Regions from separate parts of the Bradyrhizobium sp. USDA 4472 genome, predicted to be linked through region 1. Evidence: predicted binding sites of a transcription regulator. Region 1 holds the regulator's gene; each other region holds the start of a gene.
What was found. Region 1 encodes PhoB, which activates phosphate uptake and scavenging genes when phosphate is short. Its sites were predicted from a motif close to TGTCATNNANCTGTCAT; they were not measured.
Positions count from the first base shown of each region.

Region 2: ACVWZ4_RS32230 (inorganic diphosphatase) is a predicted target of PhoB. The motif match lies at 3,195-3,211, and genes of this name have one in related genera.
Region 3: ACVWZ4_RS06975 (YdcH family protein) is a predicted target of PhoB. The motif match lies at 3,011-3,027, and genes of this name have one in related genera.
Region 4: phnC (phosphonate ABC transporter ATP-binding protein) is a predicted target of PhoB. The motif match lies at 5,122-5,138, and genes of this name have one in related genera.

Region 1 covers NZ_JBSSAM010000001.1:3,185,277-3,192,397, forward strand. The annotation lists gene pstA (phosphate ABC transporter permease PstA) at 1-435, shown strand, start outside; gene pstB (phosphate ABC transporter ATP-binding protein PstB) at 432-1,256, shown strand; gene phoU (phosphate signaling complex protein PhoU) at 1,268-1,984, shown strand; gene phoB (phosphate regulon transcriptional regulator PhoB) at 2,007-2,714, shown strand; gene ACVWZ4_RS14615 (GcrA family cell cycle regulator) at 2,815-3,327, opposite strand; gene ACVWZ4_RS14620 (acetylornithine transaminase) at 3,782-4,984, shown strand; gene argF (ornithine carbamoyltransferase) at 4,984-5,907, shown strand; gene ACVWZ4_RS14630 (Hsp33 family molecular chaperone) at 6,022-7,029, shown strand.
Region 2 covers NZ_JBSSAM010000001.1:6,820,593-6,827,713, forward strand. The annotation lists gene ACVWZ4_RS32210 (acetyl-CoA C-acyltransferase) at 1-422, shown strand, start outside; gene ACVWZ4_RS32215 (MFS transporter) at 536-1,831, shown strand; gene ACVWZ4_RS32220 (YybH family protein) at 2,094-2,525, shown strand; gene ACVWZ4_RS32225 (DUF3303 domain-containing protein) at 2,656-2,931, shown strand; gene ACVWZ4_RS32230 (inorganic diphosphatase) at 3,335-3,943, shown strand; gene ACVWZ4_RS32235 (carbohydrate porin) at 4,095-5,474, shown strand; gene ACVWZ4_RS32240 (TadE/TadG family type IV pilus assembly protein) at 5,823-7,121, shown strand, end outside.
Region 3 covers NZ_JBSSAM010000001.1:1,558,485-1,565,605, forward strand. The annotation lists gene ACVWZ4_RS06965 (sensor domain-containing protein) at 1-1,245, opposite strand, end outside; gene ACVWZ4_RS06970 (NAD(P)/FAD-dependent oxidoreductase) at 1,451-2,554, shown strand; gene ACVWZ4_RS06975 (YdcH family protein) at 2,743-2,925, opposite strand; gene ACVWZ4_RS06980 (YdcH family protein) at 3,254-3,460, shown strand; gene ACVWZ4_RS06985 (hypothetical protein) at 3,583-3,789, shown strand; gene ACVWZ4_RS06990 (hypothetical protein) at 3,819-4,070, shown strand; gene ACVWZ4_RS06995 (GGDEF domain-containing protein) at 4,072-4,779, opposite strand; gene purE (5-(carboxyamino)imidazole ribonucleotide mutase) at 4,921-5,409, shown strand; gene ACVWZ4_RS07005 (5-(carboxyamino)imidazole ribonucleotide synthase) at 5,406-6,512, shown strand; gene aqpZ (aquaporin Z) at 6,606-7,121, opposite strand, start outside.
Region 4 covers NZ_JBSSAM010000001.1:1,982,081-1,989,201, reverse strand. The annotation lists gene ACVWZ4_RS09020 (methyl-accepting chemotaxis protein) at 1-1,382, shown strand, start outside; gene ACVWZ4_RS09015 (dihydrodipicolinate synthase family protein) at 1,496-2,434, shown strand; gene ACVWZ4_RS09010 (DUF1045 domain-containing protein) at 2,500-3,198, opposite strand; gene ACVWZ4_RS09005 (alpha-D-ribose 1-methylphosphonate 5-triphosphate diphosphatase) at 3,217-4,410, opposite strand; gene ACVWZ4_RS09000 (transferase hexapeptide repeat family protein) at 4,407-5,063, opposite strand; gene phnC (phosphonate ABC transporter ATP-binding protein) at 5,238-6,047, shown strand; gene phnD (phosphonate ABC transporter substrate-binding protein) at 6,111-7,040, shown strand.

The DNA of each region.
Region 1 (7,121 bases):
GCGATCGCAGGCTCGCTCGCTTTGGCCGTCATCGTGATCCCGGTGGTGCTGCGTACGACCGAGGACATGCTGCTGCTGGTGCCGAACGCGCTGCGTGAAGCGGCCTCGGCGCTCGGCCTGCCGCGCTCGCTGGTGATCAAGCGGATCGCCTATCGCGCGGCCCGCTCGGGTCTCATTACCGGCGTGCTGCTCGCGACCGCCCGTGTCGCCGGCGAGACCGCGCCATTGCTCTTCACCGCGCTGTCGAACCAGTTCTTCAGCCTCGGCCTGAACAAGACGATGGCGAACCTGCCCGTGACGATCAACAACTTCGTCCAGAGCCCCTATGCCTATTGGAAGCAACTCGCCTGGAGCGGTGCGCTGCTGATTACGTTGACCGTGCTTGCCCTGAACATTGGCGCGCGCATTCTTGGCGCCGAGAGGACCGCAAAATGAGTGACCTTTCCGTATCGATGAGCGCCTCCGGCGGGCTCCCGCATGCCCAGCAGCCGCTGCCCGAAGCTCCGGCGAAGGTGACAGTGCGCAATCTCAACTTCTATTACGGCGAGCACCACGCGCTGAAGAACATCAATCTGGCGCTCGGCACCAACCGCGTCACGGCCTTCATCGGCCCGTCGGGCTGCGGCAAGTCGACCCTGCTGCGCATCTTCAACCGGATGTACGACCTCTATCCCGGCCAGCGCGTCACCGGCCAGCTGATGCTCGACCAGACCAACATCCTCGATCCCGGGCTGGACCTCAATCTGTTGCGCGCGCGCGTCGGCATGGTGTTCCAGAAGCCGACGCCGTTTCCGATGACGATCTACGAGAACATCGCCTTCGGCATCCGTCTCTACGAGAAGATCCCGAAGTCCGAGATGGACGACCGCGTCGAGAAGGCGCTGCGCGGCGGCGCGCTGTGGAACGAGGTCAAGGACAAGCTCAATGCATCCGGCCTCTCGCTCTCCGGCGGCCAGCAGCAGCGTCTCTGCATCGCGCGCACCGTCGCCGTGCGGCCCGAGGTGATCCTGTTCGACGAGCCCTGCTCGGCGCTCGACCCGATCTCGACCGCCAAGGTCGAGGAGCTGATCCAGGAACTGTCCGAGAATTACACGATCGCGATCGTCACCCACAACATGCAGCAGGCGGCGCGCGTCTCCGACAAGACCGCCTTCATGTATCTCGGCGAGTTGATCGAGTTCGACGACACCAGCAAGATCTTCACGTCGCCGACCGACCGGCGCACGCAGGATTACATTACCGGCCGGTTCGGCTGAGGAGACAGGACATGGGTTCTGAACATACCGCAAAGGCTTTCGATACCGACCTCCAGGAGCTCACCCGGTCGGTCGCGGAAATGGGCGGCCTCGCCGAGCGGATGATCGTCGATTCCGTCGACGCGCTGATCCGTCGCGACGTCGCGCTCGGCCAGCGCGTGGTCATCACCGACGCCGAGATCGACGCGCTTCAAAGGCGGATCGAGGAGCACGCCGTGCTCACCATCGCCCGCCGCCAGCCGATGGCGATCGATCTGCGCGAGATCGTCGGCGCCATGCGCGTCGCGACCGATCTCGAGCGGATCGGCGACCTCGCCAAGAACATGGGCAAACGCGTCGCGGCGCTTGAGACGGATTTCCATCCGCTCAAGCTGTTCCGTGGCCTCGAGCACATGACCGACCTCGTGCAGCAACAGGTCAAGTCGGTGCTGGATGCCTATGCCGCGCATGATCTGCCGGCGGCGATGGTGGTGTGGAAGGGCGACGAGGAGGTCGACGCCATCTGCACCTCGCTGTTCCGCGAGCTCCTCACCTACATGATGGAGGATCCGCGCAACATCTCGTTCTGCATCCATCTGATGTTCTGCGCCAAGAACATCGAGCGGATCGGCGACCACGCCACCAACATTGCCGAGACCGTGTTCTACATGATCGAAGGCCAGGCCATCACCGACAAGCGACCGAAGGGCGACATGACGACCTTCGCAACCACCGTCCCCAACACCTGAATCCTCAAGGAGCGACGACCCCATGGGCGCACGCATTATGGTGGTTGAAGACGAAGAAGCTCTCACCGAGCTGCTTCGCTACAATCTCGAAGGCGACGGTTATGACGTTGAGACGGTGATGCGCGGCGACGACGCCGACACCCGTCTCAAGGAGCACATTCCCGATCTGATCGTGCTCGACTGGATGCTGCCGGGCCTGTCCGGTATCGAGCTGTGCCGCCGGTTGCGGACGCGGTCCGACACCAAGCAGCTGCCGATCATCATGCTCACCGCGCGCGGCGAGGAGAGCGAGCGGGTGCGCGGCCTCGCCACCGGCGCCGACGATTACATCGTCAAGCCGTTCTCCGTGCCTGAGCTGTTGGCGCGGGTGAAAGGACTGCTGCGGCGTGCAAGCCCCGAGCGGCTCGCAACCGTGCTGGCTTTCGGCGACATCGAGCTCGACCGCGAAAAGCGTCGCGTGGCGCGCTCGGGCCGGCCGATCGACCTCGGCCCGACCGAATATCGCCTGCTGGAGTTCTTCCTGGAGCATCCCGGCCGCGTGTTCTCGCGCGAGCAGTTGCTCGACAGCGTCTGGGGCCGCGACATCTACATCGACGAGCGGACCGTCGACGTGCATATCGGCCGCCTGCGCAAGCTCCTCAATCTCGGCCGCGAGCAGGACCCGATCCGCACCGTCCGTGGCGCCGGCTACGCGCTCGACGACCGCTTCGCGAAGGCCGAGCAGGCCTGAGCACGGTGACATGCAAGCAAAATAAAAAGCGCGCCCTGGGGCGCGCTTTTTTATGTCTCGATCGTCGCAGGTACCGGGACGCTGTCGTCTGGAGCCATGCTCAGCGCGGACCCGGCTTCGCCGGCGCGCGGCGACGATCGGCCGCCGGCTGATACGCGACCCGCGAGTGCTGGGCGCAATAGGGCAGGCCGGAGAGCGCCTTGCCGCCGCAGAAGAAGAAGTCCGCGCTCGAGGGATCGCCGACCGGCCAGTGGCAGGTGGCCTCGTTCAATTCGAGCAGCGACAGCCGCTGGCTCATCGGCACCACGTTGTCGAAGGTCACAGGTTCAGCCTCGACCTCGACCTCGAAGGCCTGGGCGAGTGCGGTGTTGCCCCGCGAGATCGGGCGGCTCACGCGCATCATGTGCTGCGCGGGACGCGCCTTGCGCGGCCGGGGAGCTGCCGAAGACGGGCTCTTGGCGCGGCCGGACAGGCCGAGCCTGTGTACCTTGCCGATCACGGCGTTGCGGGTGACATTCCCAAGCTCAGCGGCAATCTGGCTGGCCGAAAGTCCGGCCTCCCAGAGCTTTTTCAGCTGTTCGACGCGATCGTCGGACCAGGTCAAAACGGTCATGGCACCCTTTCCTTCACCGCGCGCCGCCATCTGCGGGGCCGCACGACGAATGCGTAAGCTTCGAAAAACCCGTGCCGCCAGAATCCCTTAAGGCTCGCCGGGCGCAATCAGACGCCCGAACGTTTACGCCGGTACAAGAGGACTTTTGGGATCAGAACCGCTGCACGAGATGTCGTATCTGACAAGCCGAACGCTACAATATGGCGTGACTCACGCGCAAGAGTCCGGCGACTCGCTTCCACATGTTCCGTGGCGAATATCCCGCAAAATCGCCACCGCAAGACTACGGATTCAGCATGTCGCGAGGCGTTCGGGCGGCATTGACACCCGTTTCACCAGGCCTAAAATGGTGACGCGTGCCGCCCTTAAAAGGCGGCACGTTTCGTTTTCAGGCTGGTCAATGGTGCGTTGCGCAATGCACGCCCACACCGTCCGCAACATTCAAGTGGCCGTCATGACTAACAGCGCAGCGCCGCATTTGCTCCCCGTTTTCGCCAGGGCCGATCTCGGTTTTGAGCGCGGTGAAGGCGTTTGGTTGATCGCAACCAATGGCGATCGGTATCTCGATTTCACCTCGGGCGTCGCCGTGAATGCGCTCGGACATGCCCATCCCGCGCTGGTCAAGGCGCTGCAGGAGCAGGCCACCAAGCTCTGGCACATGTCGAACCTGTTCCAGAGCCCGGATGGCGAGAAGCTCGCCGCGCGTCTGTGCAACGAGAGTTTTGCCGACTTCGTGTTCTTCTGTAATTCCGGCGCCGAGGCGCTGGAGGGCGTGATCAAGCTGGTCCGCCATCATCACTTCTCCAAGGGCCATCCCGAGCGCTATCGCATCGTCACCTTCGAAGGCGCTTTCCATGGCCGCACGCTGGCGACGCTGGCCGCGACCGGATCGGCAAAATATCTCGAAGGCTTCGGGCCGCCGATGGACGGTTTCGACCAGGTGCCGCATGGCGACATCGAGGCCGTGAAGAAGGCGATCGGGCCACACACCGCCGGCATCCTGATCGAGCCGATCCAGGGTGAGGGCGGCGTGCGCTCTGCGACACCGTCTTTCCTCAAGGCGCTGCGTCAGCTCTGCGACGAGAAGGGCTTGCTGCTCGCCTTCGACGAGGTGCAGACCGGCATGGGCCGCACCGGCGACCTGTTTGCCCATCGGCGCACCGGCGTCACGCCTGACGTGATGTCGCTCGCCAAGGCGCTCGGCGGTGGCTTCCCGATCGGCGCGGTGCTGGCAACGGGTGATGCAGCCTCCGGCATGGGACCCGGCTCGCACGGCTCGACCTTCGGCGGCAATCCGCTGGCGATCGCAGCTGCAAACGCCGTGCTCGACGTCATGCTCAAGCCCGGCTTCTTCGACCACGTGCAGAAGATGTCGCTGCTCCTGAAGCAGAAACTCGCTTCCGTGATCGACCGTCACCCCGATATCCTCAGCGAAGTCCGCGGCGAGGGGCTCTTGATCGGCATCAAGGCCGTGGTGCCCTCAGGCGATCTGGTTGCGGCCTTGCGCAACGAAAAACTGCTCACCGTCGGCGCCGGCGACAATGTCGTACGCTTCCTGCCGCCGCTGATCGTCACCGAAGCCGAGATCGAGGACAGCGTCGCCAGGCTCGAACGCGCCTGCACGGCGCTGTCGGGTAACAAGCGGGCGGCAAGCTGATGAGCAAGAGTCCCAAGCACTTCCTCGATATCAACGAGCTGCCGCTGTCCGAGCTCAAGAGCATGCTCGCGGCTTCTTCCGCCATGAAGGCGAAGCAGAAGGCGCACCAGCCGGTCAAGCCGCTCGAAGGCAAGACGCTGGCGATGATCTTCGAGCGCCCCTCGACCCGCACCCGCGTCTCATTCGATGTCGCCATGCGCCAGCTCGGCGGCGAACCCATCATGCTCACCGGTGCCGAGATGCAACTCGGCCGCGGCGAGACCATTGCCGACACCGCGCGCGTGCTGTCGCGCTATGTCGACGCCATCATGATCCGCATCCTCAATCACGAGGCCCTGCTGGAACTCGCGGCGAACGCGACCGTGCCCGTCATCAACGGCCTGACGCGGCGCTCGCACCCGTGCCAGGTGATGGCCGACCTCATGACCTATGAGGAGCATCGCGGCCCGATCGAAGGTCGTACAGTGGCCTGGACCGGCGACGACAACAATGTGCTGGCGTCCTGGGCCCACGCCGCCGAGCGCTTCAAGTTCCAGCTCAATGTCGCGACGCCGCCCGAGCTCGCGCCGAAAAAGGCGATGCGCGACTTCATCAAGACCACGGGTGCGCCGATCGTGCTCGGCACCGATCCCGAGGCCGCGGTCAAGGGCGCCGATTGTGTCGTCACCGACACCTGGGTGTCGATGGGCGACAAGGAAGGCGAGCACCGCCACAACGTGCTCAAGCCCTACCAGGTCAATTCCAAGCTGATGTCACTGGCCAAGCCCGACGCGCTGTTCATGCACTGCCTGCCGGCCCATCGCGGCGAGGAGGTCACCGACGAGGTGATCGACGGCCCGCAATCGGTCGTGTTCGACGAGGCCGAAAACCGCCTGCATGCGCAGAAGGGCATTTTGGCCTGGTGCTTTGACGCGGTGAAGTGATCCTTCTCATGGGCCCGGTGGTCACTCCGGGCTACGCAGGCCGTCGTTCCGAGGGGCGCCGGAATGCGGGCGTGCCTCTTTCATTTCGCATAGACCGACCCCAGATAGAGCGCCATGGTTTCCCAATCTCCTGACATAAAAACCGGGCCCGAAGGCCCGGTTCGCGCGCCATCAGCGGTTCCGATCGATGACGCCGTGCTGCCCTACGAGGTCGACGCGCTCGATGTGCGCGGCCGCCTGGTGCGGCTTGGTCCCGCGCTCGACGAGATCCTGACCAAGCACGATTATCCGGCACCCGTAGGCAAGCTGCTCGGCGAGGCCATCGTGCTGACGACCCTGCTCGGCTCGGCGCTCAAATTCGAAGGCCGCTTCATCCTTCAGGCCCAAACCGACGGCCCGGTGTCTTTCCTCGTGGTCGACTATCAGGCGCCCGATCGTCTGCGCGCCTATGCGCGCTTCGATGCCGAGCGCCTCGGCAATGCCAAGGATTCCGGGACGCTGCTGGGCCGCGGCCACCTCGCCATGACTATTGACCAGGGGCCCGACATGAGCCGCTACCAGGGTCTGGTCGCGCTCGACGGCGGCAGCCTGGAAGATGCCGCACACGAATATTTCCTGCGCTCCGAGCAGATCCCGACGCGCGTGCGTCTCGCGGTCGGCGAGGAGTGGCGCTCGAGCGACGGCGGCAAGCATCGCTGGCGCGCCGGCGGACTGCTGATGCAATTCCTGCCGAAGGCACCGGAGCGCGCGCGGCAGGCGGATTTGCATCCTGGCGATGCGCCCGAGGGCCTTGAGGTGCATAGCGTTGCCGAAGACGATGCCTGGGTCGAAGCCCGCTCGCTGATCGAGACGGTCGAGGACGTCGAGCTGATCGACCCCGATCTGTCCGGCGAGCGGCTGCTCTACCGCCTCTTCCACGAGCGCGGCGTGCGCGTGTTCAAGCCAATGGTCCTGAAAGCGCAATGCTCCTGCTCGCGCGACGCGGTTGCGTCGATGCTGAAGAGCTTTTCAGCGGACGACCGCTCCGCCATGGTCAAGGACGACAAGGTCGTCGTGACCTGCGAGTTCTGCTCGTCGGTGTACGAGTTCACGCCTGATGAAGCGGGCGTGGAAGACGCGTAGGTGTCGGCCCCGTAGGTGGATCAGCGAAGCGTAATCCAGCTCTTTTGTTTCTGTCAGCGGTGGATTGCGCCTTTCGGCCAATCCACCCGACG
Region 2 (7,121 bases), 3.6 Mb from region 1:
CGCTGGTGCTGACGAAGCGGTCGCTCGCCGATCGCAATGGCCTGCAAGCGATTGCCGAGATCAAGGGCCATGCCACCCACAGCCAGGAGCCGCAATGGTTCACCACGGCGCCGATCCCGGCGATCCGAAAGCTGCTCGACAAGGTCGGCTGGAGCGCCGGTGACGTCGACCTGTTCGAGATCAACGAGGCCTTTGCCGTGGTGGCGATGGCGGCGCAGCGCGACCTCGGCATTCCCCGTGACAAGCTCAACATCAACGGCGGCGCTTGCGCGCTCGGTCATCCCATTGGCGCCACCGGCGCGCGGCTGATCGTAACGCTGCTGCATGCGCTCGAGGCCAACAACCTCAAGCGCGGCGTCGCGGCGCTTTGCATCGGCGGCGGCGAGGCCACTGCGATCGCGGTGGAGCGTCCCGCACTCTGACGCGCTGAAGTCCGAAAATGAGGGAAGTCCGTCATTTCAGACTTCCCGTTCCCGTGCCAGACTGCAACGATGACGCGGGTGTCCCTGACCCCGCCAACCTGGATTGAGGGGCAATGATCTCGAACTGGCTTTCGGCCGCACTCGGCCGTCGCAACATCCATTATGGCTGGGTGATGGTCGGCGTGACCTTCTTCGCCGCGCTGATCAGCGCCGGCACCGTCGGCGCGCCCGGCGTATTCATCGTTCCCTTGCAGAAGGAGTTCGGCTGGAGCACGGCTGAAATCTCCTCGGCGCTGTCGATCCGCTTCATCCTGTTCGGGCTGATGGCGCCGTTTGCCGCCGCCCTCCTCAATCGCTACGGCCTGCGCAACGTCACCCTGACCGCGCAGCTCATCGTCGTCTCCGCGCTGGTGCTCTCGCTCGGCATGACGCAGGTCTGGCAGCTCGTGGCGCTGTGGGGCGTGGTGATCGGCATCGGCACCGGCATGACCGCGCTGGTGCTCGGCGCCACCATCGCGACGCGCTGGTTTGCGGCGCGCCGGGGCCTGGTCATCGGCGTCATGACTGCGAGCGTCGCCACCGGCCAGCTCGTGTTTTTGCCGCTGCTCGCAAGCCTGACCGAACGTTACGGGTGGCGCCTCGCGCTCGGCTTCGTCTGCATCATGCTCGGCGTCTCGGCGACCGCCGTCGCGCTCGTGATGCGCGACCGGCCGAGCGATGTGGGCCTGCGTCCCTTCGGCGACGAAGGCACCGAGCCCTTGCCCGCTCCGCCGGTGAGCAACGGCTCGATCACGGCAGTCGCGCTCGGCACGCTGCGCGATGCCTCGAAGTCATCTGCGTTCTGGATCCTGTTTGCGACGTTCTTCGTCTGCGGCGCCTCGACCAACGGGCTCGTGCAGGTGCACCTGATCCCGATGTGCCTCGATTTCGGCATCCCGCAGGTTCAGGCCGCAAGCCTGCTGGCGGCGATGGGCATCTTCGATTTCTTCGGCACCATCATGTCGGGCTGGCTGTCGGACCGCTACGACAATCGCTATCTCCTGTTCTGGTACTATGGCCTGCGCGGGCTCTCGCTGATCTTCCTGCCGTTCAGCGATTTCTCGTTCTATGGCCTGTCGCTCTTCGCGATGTTCTACGGCCTTGACTGGATCGCGACGGTGCCGCCCACGGTGCGCCTCACCGCGCAGAAATTCGGACCCGAGCGCGCCAACCTGGTGTTCGGCTGGATCTTCGCCGGCCATCAGCTCGGCGCCGGCACCGCAGCATTCGGCGCGGGCCTGTCGCGGACGCTGCTGCAGAGCTATTTGCCTGCCTTCTTTATCGCCGGCGCGCTCTGCGTGTTCGCTTCTCTGATCGTGCTGGCGTTGTCGCGACAGCCGAAGCCACAGGCGAAACCCGCGATGGCCTAGCACTCCGGCCGGGACACACGTCCGCTATCTCGCGGCTCATTTCGCCCGAGCTTTGCTCTCTTCTTCGCCCCTCTCTTGAGAACGGGCGCAGGCAAGGCCGGGCGCGAGCGCTTGCAATCCACTGCGCAGCTTCGTCAATGGTGCTGACGGTAATTCCCCGGAATTGCTGTCGCGCCTGCCCCGGGGTTGGGATGCGTCATTCAACGCATCCTCTGTCGAGACTGGCGACTGCCCTGCATCCGCATCGTACATTGGTCTGGAGATGATCATGCGCAACATAGCATTAGCGACGACAATCGTGATCTCGTTGAGCGCGCCGGCTTTGGCTCAGAAGGCCGAGATCGACGCGAACAATGCGAAATGGCTCGAACTGTTCAACAAGGGCGATTTTTCCGGGATTGCGTCCCTCTACAGCGCGGATGCGATCGCATTGCCACCGGGGTCCGCGATGGTGAAGGGCCGAACGGCCATCGAGGCAATGTGGAAAAGCATGGCTGAACAAGTCACCGATCCGAAGCTCACAACGCTGGATGTCAAACCGCTAGGCTCGTCCGCGGCACGCGAGATCGGCACGTTCGTATTGAGGACCAAGGGAGCCTCCCCGCAGGAGGTGAGCGGAAAATATGTCGTCGTGTGGGAGAAAGTCGGGGAGGACTGGAAGCTGACCACCGACATCTGGAACGACGGCAAATAGCGTCTTACGGCAACTGGATCAAACCGACGCACCTGTTCATTCGCCGTTGTCATTCGAGACGCCGGCGCTATCGTGCCTACGCGGCACAGCCGCGACATTCATCCGATAATTCTGGTCATGGGAGAATCGCATGAAATTCATAACCACCTGGAGCGTACCCCAAGGAACCTTCAACGCAGCCGTCGCCCGCTTTCTGGAGACCGGTGGCGCGCCCCCGGAGGGCGTCAGGATGCTCGGTCGCTGGCATGGCATGAATGGACAGGGATTTGCGATCTCTGAATCGAGTGATCCGAAAGCCATGTATCGTTGGCTCGCGCAATGGTCTGACCTGCTTCCATTGACAGTCACGCCTTGCCTCGAGGACGGAGACGCGGGCGAGGTCATGGCGTCACTCCCCAAACGTTGACCGTCAAGCGCTCATCATCGATCTCCACGTCACTGCCGCCGCCGAACCGGCGGTAGTGACATGCTCGTCGCCGCTAGGGCTTAGCCGGAGACCGAAGCTCCCATTGCTCAAGGCGCTCGATCGAGGCTTGCCGTTCATGCTGGCCCAGCCAGATCGTGAAGAGAACCAGCGCACCAGCGAGAGCGCTGATGCCGAAATATAGGTTCCTCATACGCGTTGAATGCGGCGCGCCGGAAATCGTTCCTCCCATCGTGTCCTTTGGCCGTGATCGGGCCGTCATCCGGCGTCTGCGCCATCTTCCTCGCCCTGGAAAATGGTCGCCGCAGCTTCGACCATACGATCTCCCTCGATCGGAACGGCAACGTCATCCTGTCGCTGACGGGTCCCAGAACCGAATCTGTCCGTGGCGATCCAATCGATGAAATCTGGAACGATCGTTGACGTGCTTCAGTTCTTAGAGAACCGGAGGTATGAGAGTGTACGGAAAGAGTACGAGATGACGAACGTCCTGAAGCTTCCGACATGGGCGGACGACGACCACGTGTTCGCGGTCGTTGAAACTCCCCGCGCGAGCACATGCAAGCTGGACTTCGATCCGAAATTCCACATTTTCACCCTCGCGAAACCGCTGATGGCGGGGCTCAGCTATCCCTATGATTGGGGCTTCATCCCTTCGACCAAAGCTCCGGATGGAGATCCCCTCGACGTCCTGATCATACATGATGCGCGCACGTATCCTGGCGTCGTCCTCAAATGCAAACCGATCGGCATTCTCGAGATGGAGCAGAAAAGCAAGGGCAAGAGGGAGCGCAATGATCGCGTGTTCGCGGTACCCGATCGATCGCCGCTCGAAACGGACCTGCGGGACATCCGCCATCTGCCTTCGCGCGCGCGAGGCGAACTCGAAGAGTTCTTCCGTGCCACCAACGTGCTCGAGAACAAGGAGCTCGAGTTCCTGGGCTGGCGCGGACCCCGGCACGCCGTGAAGACCATTAAACGTTTGTCCAGTTAAAACGCCGGAACATCAACAAATGTTAGGTGCGCGGAAGCCCATCAGGTGCCACTGTACCCTCGGCGGGGGCGCCCCTTGAGCGGTCGCGCATCCTTCCATTCCAGGGGGCCGCATCTTGTTGCGATTCAAGCTGAGCAGGTCAGCCAAGTGCCTGATACAGGCCACGGCTTTTGCGAGCCTGCTTGCAGGATCGCACGCTGTCGCACAGGACGACAAGAAAACCGATGACGACAAGCCCGCCGATCCCGATACCGGCGAAAGCACCGTTGAGGAAAAGACGCTTGGGCTTCTGCCAAACCCCTTCGAAAAACATGGAGTCAAGTTTGCCGCGACCTACATCGGCGAGACGCTCGGAAATGTCACGGGCGGCCTCAAGCAAGGTGTGATCTACGAAGGCCGGCTTAATCTCGCGGTCGACGTCGACCTGCAGAAGCTCGCCGGAATCGACAAGCTGACCTTTCACGCCAACATGTTCCAGATTCACGGCGAGGGCTTGTCGCGCAATTATCTCGGCAATTTCCTGGTCGTCAGCGGCATTGAAGCGCTGCCGTCCACCCGCTTGTACGAAGCCTATTTCGAGAAGCAGTGGGGCGACAAGAAGGTCTCGCTCAAGTTCGGTCAGCTTGCCGCCGACAGCGAGTTCTTCAATACGAAATACACCGACGTCTTTACCAACGCCTCGATGGGCTGGCCGGCGATCACATCGCTGGACCTGCCAAGCGGCGGGCCTTCACCGCCACTGGCCGCGATGGGCACCCGCCTGCTGGTCAACGTGACGGATCACCTGTCTGTGCTTGGCGGCGTGTTCGACGGCAACCAGGCGGGCCCTGGTCCCGGCGATCCGCAAGAGCGCGACCGTTACGGCGTCAATTTCCGCGTCAACGATCCACCCCTTCTCCTTGGCCAGATCCAGTATGCCTGGAACAACAAAAAGGGCGATCCCAATCTGACGGGGCAAATCAAGCTCGGTGGCTGGCGTCACTTCGGATCGTTTTCCGATCTGCAACTTGCCAACAATGGAGTGTCACTCGCCGCTGCGGCCAGCAGCGGTACGCCCCTCATGTTGGCGGGTGATGTCGGAGGATGGGCCGTCTTCGAGCAGCAGCTCTATCGCGTGCCGAAGAGCGACGATCGCGGAATCGGCGTGTTCGCCCGCGTCTCGGGTGCGCCAGCCGACCGCAACCTGATCGATCTCTATGCGGACGCCGGGTTCGAGTTGATCGGACTGAGCGACAAGCGTCCCGACGACAAGTTCGGCATCGCGGCTGGTTACGCCCACGTCTCGAAGCGAGCCCAGGCGCTCGACGCCGACTATCGGGCGATGGTCGGGCCATCCTGGCCGGCGCGCAGCTTCGAAGGACTTTTGACGGCCGTCTACCAGTATCAGCTACGCGATGGCTGGACCCTTCAGCCGAATTTCCAATACATCATCCATCCCGGCGGAGGGGCGACCGACCCCTTGGGACCAATGCCGGGCAAGGCGCTCAAGAACGCTGCGGTGCTAGGTCTGCGAACGACGCTGAAATTTTAGGCCGCAAGCAAGATCCTGCTCGCGCAACCGACCGCTTGCTGGCGGCCGGAGCGGCCCGCAATGCCGCCGGCCCATCACGGGATCGATCAGGTCGCGCGAGCCCAGCCAGTCTTCCGTAACAGCTCGCTTTAATTGTCCTGGCTGCGTTTAGCCCTCGTTAATGATGCCGTTCAATCCGGCAACGGCGGATTTCGGCGGCCCATGTTCGCGCGATCCGCGTAAGCCTTGCTTAACGGGGCATCTTCAAAGTTCCGCTCTGCCGAGAAGTCGGCAGAGGCCGCCCGGTCGCGTTCCTCGGTCCTTGATAAGCCAGAGAAAATTGCCTTTGCCGCGACTCAGGCGATTAGGATGAAGATCATGCTCCGCGCTTGGTTGTGTCGTTTTGCCAGAGATCGCAAGGCCAACGTCGCCGTGATCTTTGCGCTGGTGATGGTTCCGACCATCTTTCTGCTGGGCATGGCGCTGGACTACACGCATACGCAACACATGAAGGTGAACCTCGACTCGGCCAGCGACGCTGCCGCCGTCGCCACAGTCACCTCGGCAATGATGCAGCAGAGCCCGCAGGCGGCGCAGACCGCAGCGAAGAACGTCTTCAACGTCACGGCGAATGCTCTGGTGAGCAACAACAACTTGCCGGCGCAGCCAAATCTCACGGTCGCTGTCAACTGCAGCAAACCCGATGCCACGACGGGATACTGTACTTACGCCGCCTGCCCCGGCGTGGACGCAGTCTATGCTGACCCCGTCAACTCGAACAACCAAGTCGTTCGCAACGTTCAGATTTGCTACAACGCGACGGCGAACAATGCCTTCCCGAGCGTGCTCAAACAGGCAAACTGGCCGTTCACAGGTCAGTCATTGGCACGCAACCAGGGCGCCCCCAACATCAACTTCTATCTCTTGCTGGACGACTCGCCTTCCATGGCTATCGGCGCGACATCGGCCGACATCAGCAAGCTGATCGCCAACACGCAAAATCAGGTCGACTCGAGCGGGTACAAAGGGTGCGGATTCGCATGCCACGAAACCAATCCCGCCGCAGACAATCTGGGCAATCCAGGCGGAATTGACAACTACCAGCTTGCCCGCAATCTCGGCGTCACATTACGCATCGACCGTGTCAAGCAGGCCGTCCAATCCCTGATGACGACAGCACAAAGCGTATCGACCACCAATCGAAATACCTATGGGGTCGCGATCTATACGTTTGATTGGCAGTTGAACAGCAGCTCGCCGATCTTCGCGCCTTCCGGAAAACCGGGGGTGGTGCAAACTCCCGTGACGCCCAACTCGACAACCAGCTACACGGTAGCGACCATCCAGAATTACGCCAACAACATTGCGGTCCTGCCAGTCTACAAGAACAACTGGCTGACATCGTCGAACAACAATAGCGACGCCGACACCAGCATCGCGGGCGCATTGAGCGGTCTCAACAAGATCATGCCGAATCCGGGGAACGGCACCAACGTCACCAACGATACGCCACAGGAAGTGGTGTTCCTCGTGACCGACGGCGTTGAAGACGTGAACATTACGACCGACGCATACACGGGCTCCTGCAACAAGACTCTCACTGGCAAGCGCTGCCAGCAGCCGCTCGACCCCACGATCTGCACCACCATCAAGAACAGGAAGATCCGC
Region 3 (7,121 bases), 1.6 Mb from region 1:
GGAGATCGGATGCTCCTCGGTAATCATCCCGCGCTTCTTGATCGCGGCCTCGTCGCGCGCGATGATCAGCTTGGCTTCCTTGGCATTGAAGATGTCGGAAGCAGTCAGGCCCGTGGCTTCCTCGCGCCTGCGATTGAGGATCGTCTCGGCGCTGCGGTTGGCGAGCAGGTAGCGGCCATCCCTGACCTGCTCGACGATCAGCGCGACCGGAATGTTGTCGACCACGAGCTCGAGGAACTTCTTGGTGCTCTCCAGCTCCATCGACAGCGATTGCCGATCGGTGATGTCCTCGAACACCAGCAGCAGGAATTCCGGCTTGTTGCTCTCGTTGCGGACCACGATCCGGATCGAGGCCACCTTGCGCGGGGCATGGTCGCGTTCGACCTCGACCTCGAACTCGTTGCGATATTGTCCCTCGGGGGCCAGCAGGGCAGCGCGGTCGGTCGCCTCGATGCTCTCGGCCGATTTTGGACCGAACAGCTCGCGCGCGTTCTTGCCGACGACGTGGTCGCGCGAAAAGCCCCAGAACCGCTCATAGGCCCTGTTGGCAAAGATGTAGCGACCGTCCTCGATGTTCTTCGCGGCCACGCAGGCCGGCACGTTGTCCAGCACCGTCTCGAGGAATTGCTTGGTCGAGGCGAGCTGCCGCGACAGCTTGCGTTGCTCGCTGACATCGAGATGGGTCGCCACCGATCCGCCATTGGGCAGGATGAAATATTTGACCAGGATGGCGCGGCCGTCAGGCAGTTCGGTGATGAGGCCGTTGGGGCTTGCCGCCTTCTCGTAGAAGTCCTCGTCGGAGATGCCAAGGACGCCGCGCTTGCGCCTGAGCTCGAGAATGTCGTAGCCGGTCATGCCGGTCCACAGGTCCGAGCGCGTAAGACCGTAGATGTCGAGATAGCGGTCATTGCAGAAGATGATGCGCCGCTGCGCATCCGTCATCACCACGCCCTGATTGAGATTGTTCATGGCGGAGGACACGAAGGCGTTGCGCCGCAACTGCGAACGCCTGCTTCGGCGCAGCGCCGAATGGATCCAGAGCGCGATCGCGACCAGGAACGCGCAGATGACAATGCCGCCGATGAGGGCTTCCCAGATCAGATTGGGGTCGAGATCGCCAAAATGGCTCGGCGCCGCGAAACTGTCCGCGAGGGCACGCGAAGGCGCCACCGCGCTGGTCAGGCACACGACGGCCTGCACAGCAATCGGAAGCATGCTGCCTTCCTGCCAGTTCTTCTCAGCCATCAGCCACCCGCGATTTCAACTGCGGATTGTCTGGCTTCAGCGGTTTGGATCGGGTAAACGCCTGTACGCCCAACAGAAAAATGTGACGCGAAATACGGCAATTGCCCTGACATGATAAATGCTTTCTTAACGGAAAATGCCCGCCCGGCGCGTTTCCCAGGCAATCCGACGTCGTCGGCACCCTCAGCAGGACTTCTGCATCACCATGGATAGGGTCGAGTGCGTCGTCATCGGAGCCGGCGTGATCGGGCTCGCGGTGGCCCGGAAGCTGGCCCAGGCCGGGCGCGAGGTGATCGTGCTCGAAGAAGCCGAGGCCATCGGCACCATCACCTCTTCACGCAACAGCGAGGTGATCCATGCCGGGATCTACTACCGTGCCGGAAGCTGGATGGCCCGCATGTGCGTCGCCGGCAAGCAAGCGCTCTATCGCTACTGCGGCGAGCGCGGTATCCCGCACAAGAATTGCGGCAAGCTGATCGTCGCGACCAATGCCAAGGAAACCGAGAAGCTGCAGTCGATCAAGGCCCATGCCGAGGCCAACGGCGTCCTCGACTTGCAGCTGCTATCGGGCGAGGCGGCGCGCGCGCTGGAGCCGGCGCTGGCCTGCGATGCCGCACTGCTCTCGCCATCGACCGGAATCATCGACAGCCATTCCTACATGCTCTCGCTGCGCGGCGAGGCCGAGGAAGCAGGCGCGGCCTTTGCGTTTCACACGCCGCTGATCCGCGCCAAGGCGGAGGCCGGAATGATCGAGATCGAAGCCGGCGGCGAAGCGCCGATGACGTTGCAATGCGGCCTGCTCGTCAACGCCGCCGGGCTCTCGGCGACATCAGTGGCGCGCCACATCGACGGCATGCCGGTCGATCGGATTCCGCCTGCTTATCTCGCCAAAGGAAATTACTTCAGCTGCAATGCGCGCGCACCGTTCTCGCATCTGATCTATCCGGTGCCCGAGCCCGGCGGGCTTGGCGTACATCTGACGCTGGACATGGCAGGACAGGCGCGCTTCGGCCCCGACGTCGAATGGATCGAGACGATCGACTATGAAGTCGATCCGTCGCGCGCCGAGCGCTTCTATCCGGCAATCCGCAAATATTGGCCGACGCTTCCCGATGGCGCGCTGATGCCGAGCTATTCGGGCATCCGCCCGAAGATCGTGCCGCCGGCGGTCGCTACGCAGGATTTCCTGATGCAGGGTCCGCGCGACCACGGGGTCGCAGGCCTGGTCAATCTGTTCGGCATCGAATCGCCGGGACTGACGTCGTCGCTCGCGATCGCGGACCACGTCGCCGAGCTGACGGACATCTAGGCTGACGGACATCTAGGGAGCATTTTCGAGCGAAGCGCGGACCGGGTCGCGTCACGAAAACGCGTCCAAACAAAAAAGCTGCGCGACGATCATCGCGCAGCGCGCGCATCCTGCCGCAGGGATGAGCACAAACGCGCTGATCCCTGCGTGAAAGGATGCGATTAAACTCTACACTGTTACAGGGGTTACTAGTGAAGCGTATCGCCAGTGTTCTTCAGACGTTCGATCTGGTCCTTGACCAGCAACTTCCGGCGCTTCAACTCAACAATTTGCAGGTCGTCTGTTGAAAGGTGCACGAGAGCCTCGTGCAATTCGTTCTCGAGAATTTTATGCTTCCGTTCCAATTCAACCAGATGTGCCTGAATTGTCATTCGAAACCTCCTCGGTAGGGGTGAACCTTGGATTCGATCCGGACGAGGGACTCTACATCACCGATTCGTTCTGTCGATGGGTATCCGTCGTCGCGCCGTCATTTTTGAAAATTCATATGTAACGAACCGTGAGTACGGAACCACGCGACGAAAAATCCATGATATCAATGTGCTCGCGCGACACTGCTTCCGAATCGTTGAAATATCTTGCGATGGAGCGGTGCGTGGAGGTGCAGATCGCTTGCGATCGCGCCGCGCAAGGACGATAATTTCCACAGGGCATCCACAGCCTTGATCTCAAGCCTATCGGTTTTCGGCCACCGCAGACATGACCCATGAAGACGAGCGTGAGCTCGAAACCGAGCTCACCCGGTTGCAGCAGGAACACCGAGATCTCGATGCGGCGATCGATGCACTGCATCAATCGCCCGCCCCCGACCTGTTGCGGTTACAGCGGTTGAAGAAGCGCAAACTGTTGTTGCGCGACCGTATCGCCTTCATCGAAGACCAGATCACGCCGGACATCATCGCCTGATCCACAGCGGCTGCGGAAGTGCGGAGTCGAATCCGCTTGACTCAAAAAGAACAAAATAAGAACATTTGTCCCGGCCCCAATATGCCGGAAACACCCAAGGACAACCCGCAAGGACACCGCAGATGCCAGTCCCCGCCCCTCTCGACAACGGCCACTATGAACAAGCCTGTGATCAGGCGATCGCGATGTGCGACGGCAATCTGCGCAGCACCATCAAGGCGCTGATCATGGCCAACGAATATCTGGAAGCCGAGCTGGAGGAATTGCAGGCAGCGATTTCGGCCGGCTGCATTCCGGAATCCTCACGTAGCAGAAGCAGCGCGGCCTGAACCTCGAGGCGCACCATTGGAGCAACGCCATGTCTGATGTGACCTACTACGTTGCAATGCCGTTCCTGATTGATGCCGACGGATCGCCTGTCGCGGGCGCCGCCGAGGAATGCCAGAGCCCGACGGCCGCCTTACGGCGCGCAGAGGCTCTGGCGCACGGTCCCGGCCATATCGGCGCGGTCGCGTTCAGTCGCAGCGGCGATCCGATGACCGGTGAATTCGGTGACGCCACGCTGCTGCGCAAATTCGGCAACGTGCCGGAAGATCTCGCGACCCTTTAATTTAGCTGTTGACGAGCCTGATCCGCGGCTCGTGACGCCGGTGCGCCTTGCGCACATACATGGCGGCATCGGCCTCCTCCAGCGCGCGGGTGGCATCGGACTGCGCACCGAGCAGCGCGACACCGGCAGAAGCGCCGGCCATCACCTGCTGACCACGAAAGGTGAATGACAAACCGTCGATCGCCTGTTCGAGGATAACAGCTTTCGCCTTCGCATCGGCCTCGCCGAGATTCCACAACAGCAGGGCAAACTCGTCGCCACCAAGGCGGCCGACCACGTCGGAGGCGCGGATCTGCCGGGTCAGCGTCGTGGCGATCGCCTTCAGCACCTCGTCGCCGGCGGCATGGCCGAAGGAATCGTTGATCGGCTTCAGCCGGTCGACGTCGAGCACGATCAGCGCGCCGCTGGCGCGGTAGCGCCTCATGTAGGCGACGGCGCGTTGGAGCTCGCGCTCAAAGCCGCGCCGGTTGGGAATATCGAGCAGGAAGTCGGTGTCGGCCGCAGCTTCGAGTTCGGCGACGCGGCGCAGCGCCTGCGTCAGCTTGATCCGCAGGCCGCGGATGGTCGCCTTGCTGATGTCCGCGCCGGCTGTGGCCGCGCGAGACGGCGCGGAGGGCCTGGCCCGCTTGGGAGCAGTTTTGGTTCGGCTCCCGCCGGTTTTCCGGCCCTTTTTGGCCTTCGCAGCGGTCGCCCTTTTTGGTTTCTTCATGGGCTTCCTGCTCAATGAAGGCTTGCGGGGATTCACCAAGTCAGGATAGTGCATTCCCTTCTCCTTGCCACCGCCTTGCGAGCCGCCGGCCGGAACCGTTAATCTGGCCTATCTTTCTGTTTTCCGAGCATAATTGACGTCATGACCGCGCCGATCGCCATCATCATGGGAAGCCAGTCGGACTGGGAGACGATGCGGCACGCCGCCGACACGCTCGCCGCGCTTGGCGTCGCCTCCGACAATCGCATCGTTTCGGCACACCGCACCCCCGACCGGCTGTTCGGCTTTGCCAAAGGCGCCAAGGCTGCAGGTTTCAAGGTCATCATCGCCGGCGCCGGGGGCGCCGCGCATCTGCCGGGCATGACCGCGGCGCTGACGGAACTGCCGGTGTTCGGCGTTCCCGTGGAGTCCAGGACGCTCAAGGGTGTCGATTCGCTCTATTCGATCGTCCAAATGCCCGCCGGCATTCCGGTCGGCACGCTCGCGATCGGCAAGGCCGGCGCGATCAACGCGGCGCTGCTCGCGGCATCCGTGCTGGCACTGTCCGATCCGGCCCTGTCCGATCGCCTCGCCGCCTGGCGCAAGGCGCAGACCGAGGCGATCGCCGAGCGCCCGGAGGACAAGGCGTGACTGACGCAAAGCAGGTGAAGCTGAACCCCGGCGACACCATCGGAATCCTTGGCGGGGGACAACTCGGTCGCATGCTGGCCATGGCCGCGGCACGCCTCGGCCTGCGCTGCCAGGTGTTCTCGCCCGATCCTGATTCGCCGGCCTTCGACGTCGTGCTGAACGCAACCTGCGCCGAATATGCCGACGTCGAGGCACTCGAGCTGTTCGCTCACGACGTCGACGTCATCACCTATGAATTCGAGAACGTACCGGCTGCGGCCGCCATGGTGCTGGACGCGCGCCGCCCCGTGCTGCCCAACCGCAAGATCCTCGAGACGACGCAGGACCGTCTGGCCGAAAAGGATTTCGTGACGCGGCTCGGCATCGGCACCGCTGCCTACGCGGACGTCACCTCGGTCGCGTCGTTGCGCGAGGCGATCGCGAAGATCGGCCTGCCCGCCGTGCTGAAGACCCGCCGCTTCGGCTATGACGGCAAAGGCCAGGCCATCATCCGCGAGGGCGATGACATCGCCAAGGTCTGGACCAGTCTCGCCACCAAATCGGCTATCCTGGAAGCCTTCATACCTTACGAGCGCGAGATTTCGGTGATTGCCGCGCGCTCGGCCACAGGCCAGGTCGAGTGCTTCGACGTCACCGAGAACGAGCACCGCGACCACATTCTGAAGATTTCCCGCGCGCCTGCGCTGATTCCGGATGCGCTCGCCGAAGAGGCGCGCAGCATCGCCGGCAAGATCGCGACCGCGCTCGACTATGTCGGCGTGCTCGCCGTGGAGATGTTCGTGCTCGGCAACGGTTCCGGGCCCAGAGTGCTGGTGAACGAGATCGCCCCGCGCGTGCACAATTCCGGCCACTGGACGCTCGACGGCGCATCGGTCTCTCAGTTCGAGCAGCACATCCGCGCCATCGCCGGCTGGCCGCTCGGCAAGCCGGTGCGGCACGGTGAGGTCGTCACCATGACCAACTTGATCGGCGACGAGATCAACGATTACGAGAAGTGGCTGGGCGTGCCTGGCGCGACCGTGCACATTTACGGCAAGGGCGCCCCGCGCCCCGGCCGCAAGATGGGCCACGTCACCGAGGTCAGGCCTTCAAACCGCAAGTGAGCGGACCGCAGCAGAGCTGCGATCCCATTTTTGGTGTTGTTTCGACGCGTTTTTTCTTTGCGCGTACCGGCATCCACTTCGCTCGAAAACGCGCTACGCCGTCTTCACGCCGGCGACGACACCGGCGGGCTCCTCACTGAGCCAGCGATAGATCACCCCGCCCAGCGCGCCGCCGATCAACGGTGCGACCCAGAACAGCCAAAGCTGCGACAGCGCCCAGCCGCCGACGAACAGCGCAGGACCCGTGCTACGTGCCGGGTTCACCGAAGTGTTGGTGACGGGGATGGAGACGAGATGGATCATGACCAGCGCGAGCCCGATCGCGAGCGGGGCAAAACCCGCCGGCGCACGGCCGTGGGTCGCCCCCATGATGACGAACAGGAACATCATGGTCATCACCACCTCGGTGACGAAGCAGGCCACCAAGCTGTACTGGCCGGGCGAATGCGCAGCATAGCCGTTGGAGGCAAAGCCCTTGGCGAGGTCGAAGCCGGGCGCACCGCTGGCGATCACGTAGAGCAGTTCTGCCGCGACGATCGCGCCGCAGACCTGCGCGATCACGTACGGCAGGATCTGGCCTGCCGGAAAGCGACCGCCCGCGGCGAGGCC
Region 4 (7,121 bases), 1.2 Mb from region 1:
ACGAGCTGTTGGCCTCGCCCGACGTGGCCGCGGAGTTGATCGGCGCCGCCACGGAGGCGCGAGGCAAGACGGACGGCGTGCTCAGGCAGATCGGCGATCTCACCAAGAATTTCGACGGCAGCGGCAAGCCGGCGATGGCGGCGGCGGACTGGAATGTGCTGTGCCAGTCGCCGTTCCCGCTCATTGTCGGGATCGCGACCAAGGCGCTCGACCAGTCGATCGCGCGCGCCGAGACCGTCCAGGCCAAGGCGCTGACCAATCTGATCGTGCAGTCGCTCGCGTTCCTGCTGGCGCTCGCCGTGACGCTCGCCGGTGTCTATGTCGTGCGAAATCGCCTGATGCGTCCGGTGCGCGCCATTCTCGACGCGATCGCCCGGATCAGCGCGCGCGACTACGCAACGTCGGTTCCGCAACCCCGCTATCCCGACGAGTTCGGCACCATGGCCGCCGCGCTGGAAAGCCTGCGCGAAAGCGCGGCCACCGCGGAACGTCTTGGCCGGGAACGCGAATCGCAGCAGGCGATGCAGCTCGCCCGCTCGGGCACCGTCGACGAGGCGTGCCGTAGCTTTGACGAAACCGTGCAGGCGGTGATTCAAAGCGTCGCGACATCGGCCAAGGAGCTCGATGCGACCGCGACCGACGTGCGCACGTTGGTGTCGGAATCGAGCAGCCAGACTTCCGCGGTCTCGTCCGCCGCCGAGCAGGCCACCAACAATCTCGAAAGCATCGCGGCCGCGACCGAGGAGCTTTCGGCCTCTGTCGGCGAGATCTCCGCGCAAGTGCAGTCCAGCGCACGTGATGCGCGCGAAGCGGTGTTCCAGGTCGAGCAGACCAATGCCACCGTCGAAATCCTCGACCAGACCGCAGGCCGCATCAGCGAAGTCGTGAAGATGATCCACGCCATCGCCGGCCAGACCAATCTGCTCGCCTTGAACGCCACGATCGAGGCGGCCCGTGCCGGCGAGGCCGGCCGCGGCTTTGCGGTGGTTGCCGGCGAGGTCAAGAGCCTCGCCTCGCAGACCGCGACCGCGACGGAAGAGATCTCGCGCCAGGTGGAGGAGATCCAGGGCGCGACCGGTCAGGCGGTCGCCGCCATCCGTTCGATCGGCGGCGCCATCAGCGGCATCGACGAAAAGATGACCGCCATTGCCGCCGCCGTCGAACAGCAGCGCGCGGCCACCACCGAGATCTCGCGCAACTTCCAGCATGCCGCCCAGGGCACCCGCGAGGTCACCGATACCATCGGCAGCGTGGCCCAGCTCAACCAGGAGACCGGCAATGCCGGCACGGTGCTGTTCCAATCCGTGACCAAGATGTCGGCCGACGCCGACCGCCTCCGTGTCGCGGTCGAGGGCTTCCTCGGCGCCGTAAAGTCCGCCTAAGGCTTCCATTCCCGGCTCGACGGAACGCGGATCGGCATTGCCGCGCCTGCCTGCGACCTGTAAATGGTAGCGGTACCAAGCTCTAACGACGGGACTACAGGGAGATAATTTCGATGCCGGTCACCCCCCACAAGGCCCAGCGCCCCTATCGCGGCGTGTTTCCGGTCGCCCCCACCATCTTCGACGAGCGCGGCGAGCTCGATCTCGAGGGCCAGCGTCGCTGCATCGATTTCATGATCGATGCCGGTTCGAACGGCATCTGCATCCTCGCCAATTTCTCCGAGCAATTCGTGCTGACCGATGCCGAACGCGAGAGCGTGATGCATGCGGTGCTGGAGCAGGTCGCCGGCCGCGTGCCGGTGATCGTCACCACCACCCATTTCAGCTCGGCCGTGTGCGCGGCGCGGGGCCGGCAGGCCGAGGCCGCCGGTGCGGCCATGGTCATGGTCATGCCGCCCTATCACGGCGCCACGTTCCGGGTGCCTGAAAAGGGCATCGTCGAATTCTTCAAGGTGCTCTCGGGCGCGATCAACATCCCGATCATGATCCAGGACGCGCCGGTCGCGGGCACGCCGCTGTCGGTCGAGCTGCTGGCACGGTTGGCGCACGAATTCTCCAATATCCGCTATTTCAAGATCGAGGTGCCGGGCGCGGCGTCAAAGCTCCGCAGCCTGATCGAGGCCGGCGGCAAGGATATAGAGGGTCCCTGGGACGGCGAGGAGGCGATCACGCTGATGGCCGATCTCGATGCCGGCGCGACCGGCGCGATGACCGGCGGCGGCTATCCCGACGGTATCCGCCAGATCATCGATCCCTATTTCGCGGGCGATCGGGAGAAGGCCAAGACCGCCTATGAACGCTGGCTGCCGCTGATCAATTACGAGAACCGTCAATGCGGTCTGATCGCCTGCAAGGCGATGATGCAGGCCGGAGGCGTGATCAAGTCCGACGCGGTCCGCCATCCGCTGCAGCCGCTGCATCCCGCGACGCGGGCAGGACTGCTCGAGCTCGCCAAGGAGCGCGACGCGTTGGCGCTGCGCTGGGGAAAGTAATCCAAAGTCTCCGCCGTCGTCCCGGCCTTTGCCGGGACGACATTGAGAATGCCGCGCAAGCCGCGCTAACTCGCCAGCGTCCACTCGCCAATGACGCGAAACCTCGTCTTCGCGTCATCCTGCTTGAACAGCGTGATGCGATCGATCTCGAGCGTGTCGAGACCGAGCCCCGCAAACCGCGCCCGCAACATCTCCAGGATCGGCCCGCGCCGATCCGCATCCAGCCGCCCCGTCACGGTCATGTGGAAGCGGAACTCCTCCATCACGTAGGGATAGCCCCAGCGATCGAGATAGTCGCGCTGCCGCTCGCTGAGCCTGTCGGGCCTGCGCCGCGCGCGGTCTTCCGCCGTCAGTGGTGGACGGAAGCAATCGAAATCGCGGGCGCAATCGGCGGCAAGCTTTTCAAGCGCATCGACCGGCTCAGCCGGGATCACAGCAATGAAGCCACTGATGGCACCGACCACAGGACGGATCACCGGAATCGGCCGGGCCTTGCCGGCAAATGCGGCACACGCCGCCGAGAGCTCCGCTTCGGTCCTGCCCGCCGCCAGCGCCATCGGCGCCTTGAGCGTGCCGTGAAAGCCGTATCTGCGGGGATCGGCGGTGATGTCGCGCCAGTCAGGTGCAACGCGTAAGGCGTCGCCGGCAAAGGGTGGCTCCTCGCCCGTATAGGCATCATAGCCGAGCAGCTCGGCGCCAAAGCGCGACAGCGCGCTGTCTGCGCCGGCGGCAAAATAGATCGCGTAGCGGGGGAAACCTGTCATTTCAGGAGCATAGCCAATTTAGGCCGCAACGACAGTCTCGCGCGGCGCCGCTGCTGTGCCGATCAGCCGGGTCGCATCGGCGAGATGCACGAGCTTGCCGGCTGAGATCACCGCGACCAGCCGCGGCCGCAACGGCGCACTGTCGTCGACGAGCAGGATGTCGGCACGAAGGCCTGTCGCGAGCGTGCCGCGATCGGTCAGCCCGGTGGCTTCTGCCGGTGCCGACGAGATCAGCTTCCAGGCTTCGGTCAGCGGCAGCACGCCCTCGGCGGCCACGCGGAAGGCCGCGAGCAGCGGCGCCGGATAGTAGTAGTCGGAGGCCAGCACCGAGCAGAGGCCCTTCGCGATCATGTCGGACGCCTTGGTCCAGCCGGTGTGGCTGCCGCCGCGCACGACATTCGGCGCGCCGTAGACGATGGCGTCGCCGGCAGCCGCGGCCTCGCGCGCCGTCTCCTCATTGATCGGAAACTCGGCGAGCTTCACGCCCATGTCGCGAAATGACTTGCGCATCGCCGGCGTCGCATCGTCGTGCGAGAGCATCCGCACGTCGGCCGCGCGGGCCACTGCTGCGAGCCGGTTGATCGACGCCGGAACATCGGCGGCGCGCGAGACGATATGCGTGACGAGCTTGTCGAAGTCTTCGCTCGACAGGCCGGTGCGTTCCACCATGCGGTTGCGCTTGCGTGAATTGGAGATGTCGGCAACGACCCCGTCCATGTGGTCGTTGAAGGCGAACAGGTCGACGCGGCCCTCTCCGAGCCACTGGCTGATCTCATCTTCGGCATCGAGATTGTAGGTCTCGTGGCGCAGATGAAAACGGGTATCGGCGGCGAAGCGCGGACGCTGCCGCTCGATCGCCTCGAGCAGGCGCCTTGCATTGTCGCCGCTGCGCAGGCCCGGCTCCCGCGACCAGGTGGTGGCGTGGAATACCGTGGTGATGCCGTTACCGATGACCTGGCGGTCGGTGTCGTCAAGCGCGACGTCGATCGGGAACTCGACGCCGGCGCGCGGCATCATCTGCCGCTCGAAGGCGTCGCCGTGCAGATCGACGATTCCAGGCAGCACCAGAAGATCGCGCGCATCGATCGCCAGCCGTGCCCGGCCGCGGGATGCATCGATCTGCGCGATGTCGGTTCCTGAAACTGCGAGGGAAGTTTCGGCGAGCTCGGAGCCGATCAGCGTCCGGCCACCCTCGATGAAAATGTCTGTCACGCGACCGCGCTTCGTTTGCTGGAAGGGAAACTTGCCCCTGCTTCGTATGCTCCGAGGAAATCTTCAATCGCGAGCTTGCGGAAATCGGGCAGCGCTTCACGCAATTTGTCGTGATCCCAGTCCCACCATGCCAGCTTGGCAAGCCGCCCGGCAATCTCTTCCGAGAACCGGCGGCGGACGATGCGCGCGGGATTGCCGGCGACGATGGCATAGGCCGGCACGTCCTTTGTGACGATGGCGCCGGCTGCGATGACCGCGCCTGTGCCGATGTTGCGGCCCGGCAGCACGATCGCGCCATGGCCGATCCAGACGTCGTGGCCGATATGGACATGATGCTGGCGTCGCCACTCGAAAAACTCGCTGTCGTCGCTCTCGCCGGGAAAGTAGGCGCTGGAGCGGTAGCTGAAATGCGCCTGCGTGGCGCGGTGCATCGGATGATTGCCGGGATTGATCCGCGTCATCGCCGCGATCGAGCAGAACTTTCCGATCGTGGTGCAGGTGATCTGCGCGTCGTTGACGACGTAGGAGTAATCGCCCATCGCCACCTCGTGCAGGATCGTTCGCGCGCCGACCTCGGTGTAGGCGCCGAGCCTGACCTCGTGCAGTTTCGCCGAAGGATCGATGGTCGGCTCGACCGAAAGCACCTTGGTCATGTTGTATCCGAAATTTCGAGGGCGGGCGCTCGTCTTCGAGCGGCCCGATGACATCATCATGACGATACAATGACAGGGGATGAGCTGTGTTGGATCGCCGCACCGTCGTGCTCATGTCACACGAGTGTCAACCGCCGGCGCTAGCGGTGGGCTCCAGCTACTCTGGAGCGCTGCATGCTGGTGGTTGAAGGTCTGACGTGCCGGTTCGGCGCAAAAGCCGCGGTGGACGACGCTTCGTTTCAAATCTCGCCCGGCGGCTTCGTCGGTGTGATCGGGCGCTCCGGCGCCGGCAAGTCCACCTTGCTGCGGACCATCAACCGTCTGGTGACGCCGACGCAGGGCCGCATCCTGTTCGACGGCCTCGACGTCACCGCGCTGCGTGGCAAGGAGCTGCGGCAGTGGCGGGCGCGCTCGGCCATGATCTTCCAGCAGTTCAACCTGGTCGGCCGGCTCGACGTGCTGACCAATGTGCTGATGGGTCGTTTGGCAACCATGCCGGCCTGGCGCTCGCTATCGCAGGTCTGGCCCGAGCAAGACAAGGCGCTGGCGATGTCGGCGCTCGAACAGTTCGACATCGCCGCGCTCGCCGCCCAGCGCGCCGACCAGCTCTCCGGCGGCCAGCAGCAGCGCGTCGCCATCGCGCGGGCGCTGGTGCAGCAGCCGGACATCATCCTCGCCGACGAGCCGATCGCCTCGCTCGATCCGCGCAACACCAAGATCGTCATGGACGCGCTGCTGCGCATCAACAAGCACTTCGGCATCACCGTGATCTGCAATTTGCATTCGCTCGATCTGGCGCGCAGCTATTGCGACCGTCTGATCGGTATGGCGCAGGGGCGGGTGGTGTTCGATGGCGCCCCGTCCGCACTGACCGACCTCGTCGCGCGTGAGCTCTATGATCTCGAAGCCGCCGAAATCATGGGCGGCGCGCCTGCGCCGGCGCCCGAGGGCGTCCCGGCGCTCGGAAGGGCCGCGGCTGCCTGAGCCGCGCCGCATCCATTATTGCCAGTCTTGCGTCAACCGATCCTATCACATGAAGAGGACATCATGATCACTCGCAGACTCATTCTCGCCGGCGCAGCCGCGCTGACCTTTGCCGGATCCGCCTCCGCCGAAGACTGGAGGACGAAATATCCGGAGATCACCTTCGCCGCGATTCCGGCCGAGAACGGCTCGGGCGTGACCGAGCGCTATGCCCCCTTCATCAGCTATCTGTCCAAGGAGCTTGGCATCAAGGTCACACTGCGTGTCGCCAACGACTACGCGGCTCTGATCGAGGGCCAGCGCGCCGGCAACATCCAGATCGGCTATTACGGTCCGGCTTCCTTTGCGCGTGCCCGCCTCACCGGCGTGAAGACCGACGCCTTCGTCATCGACGTCAATTCCGACGGCTCGAAGGGCTACTACTCGGTGTTCTACGTGTTGGCGAAATCGCCGTACCGGAAGATCGAGGATCTCAAGGGCAAGAACCTCGGGCTGGTCGATCCGAACTCCACGTCCGGCAACAACATGCCCCGCTTCAAGCTGAACGCGATGGGGATCGATCCCGATGCCTATTTCTCCAAGGTCGTCTTCACCGGCAGCCACGAGAACGCCGTTCTCGCGCTCGCGCAAGGAACCGTCGATGTCGCCGCCAACTGGTGGAACGCCGACGACGATTCCAACCTGACCCGCATGCTCAACAAGGGCATGGTGAAGTCGGCCGACGGCACGCCGATGAAGAAGGAGGATTTCCGCATCATCGTGAAGTCCGACCTCATCATCAACTCGCCCTATGCCTATCTCAGCGATCTGCCTGACGACATGAAGGCCGCGATCAAGAAGGCCTTCCTCGATGCGGCGACGAAGGACCCCGAGGCGTTCAAGAAGCTCTCCGACGGCAAGAACAAGCCCTGGGAGCCGGTCGCCACCGACGATTACAACAAGACCATCGAGCTGATCAAGTTCGTCGACAATCTGCGCAAGAAGGCGTCCTGACCTCGTCGGGACATGTACTGGAGCCGGGTCGAGGGACCTGGCTCTGTTCTTGATGGATCTGTCTGTGCTGGATCTGTGCCT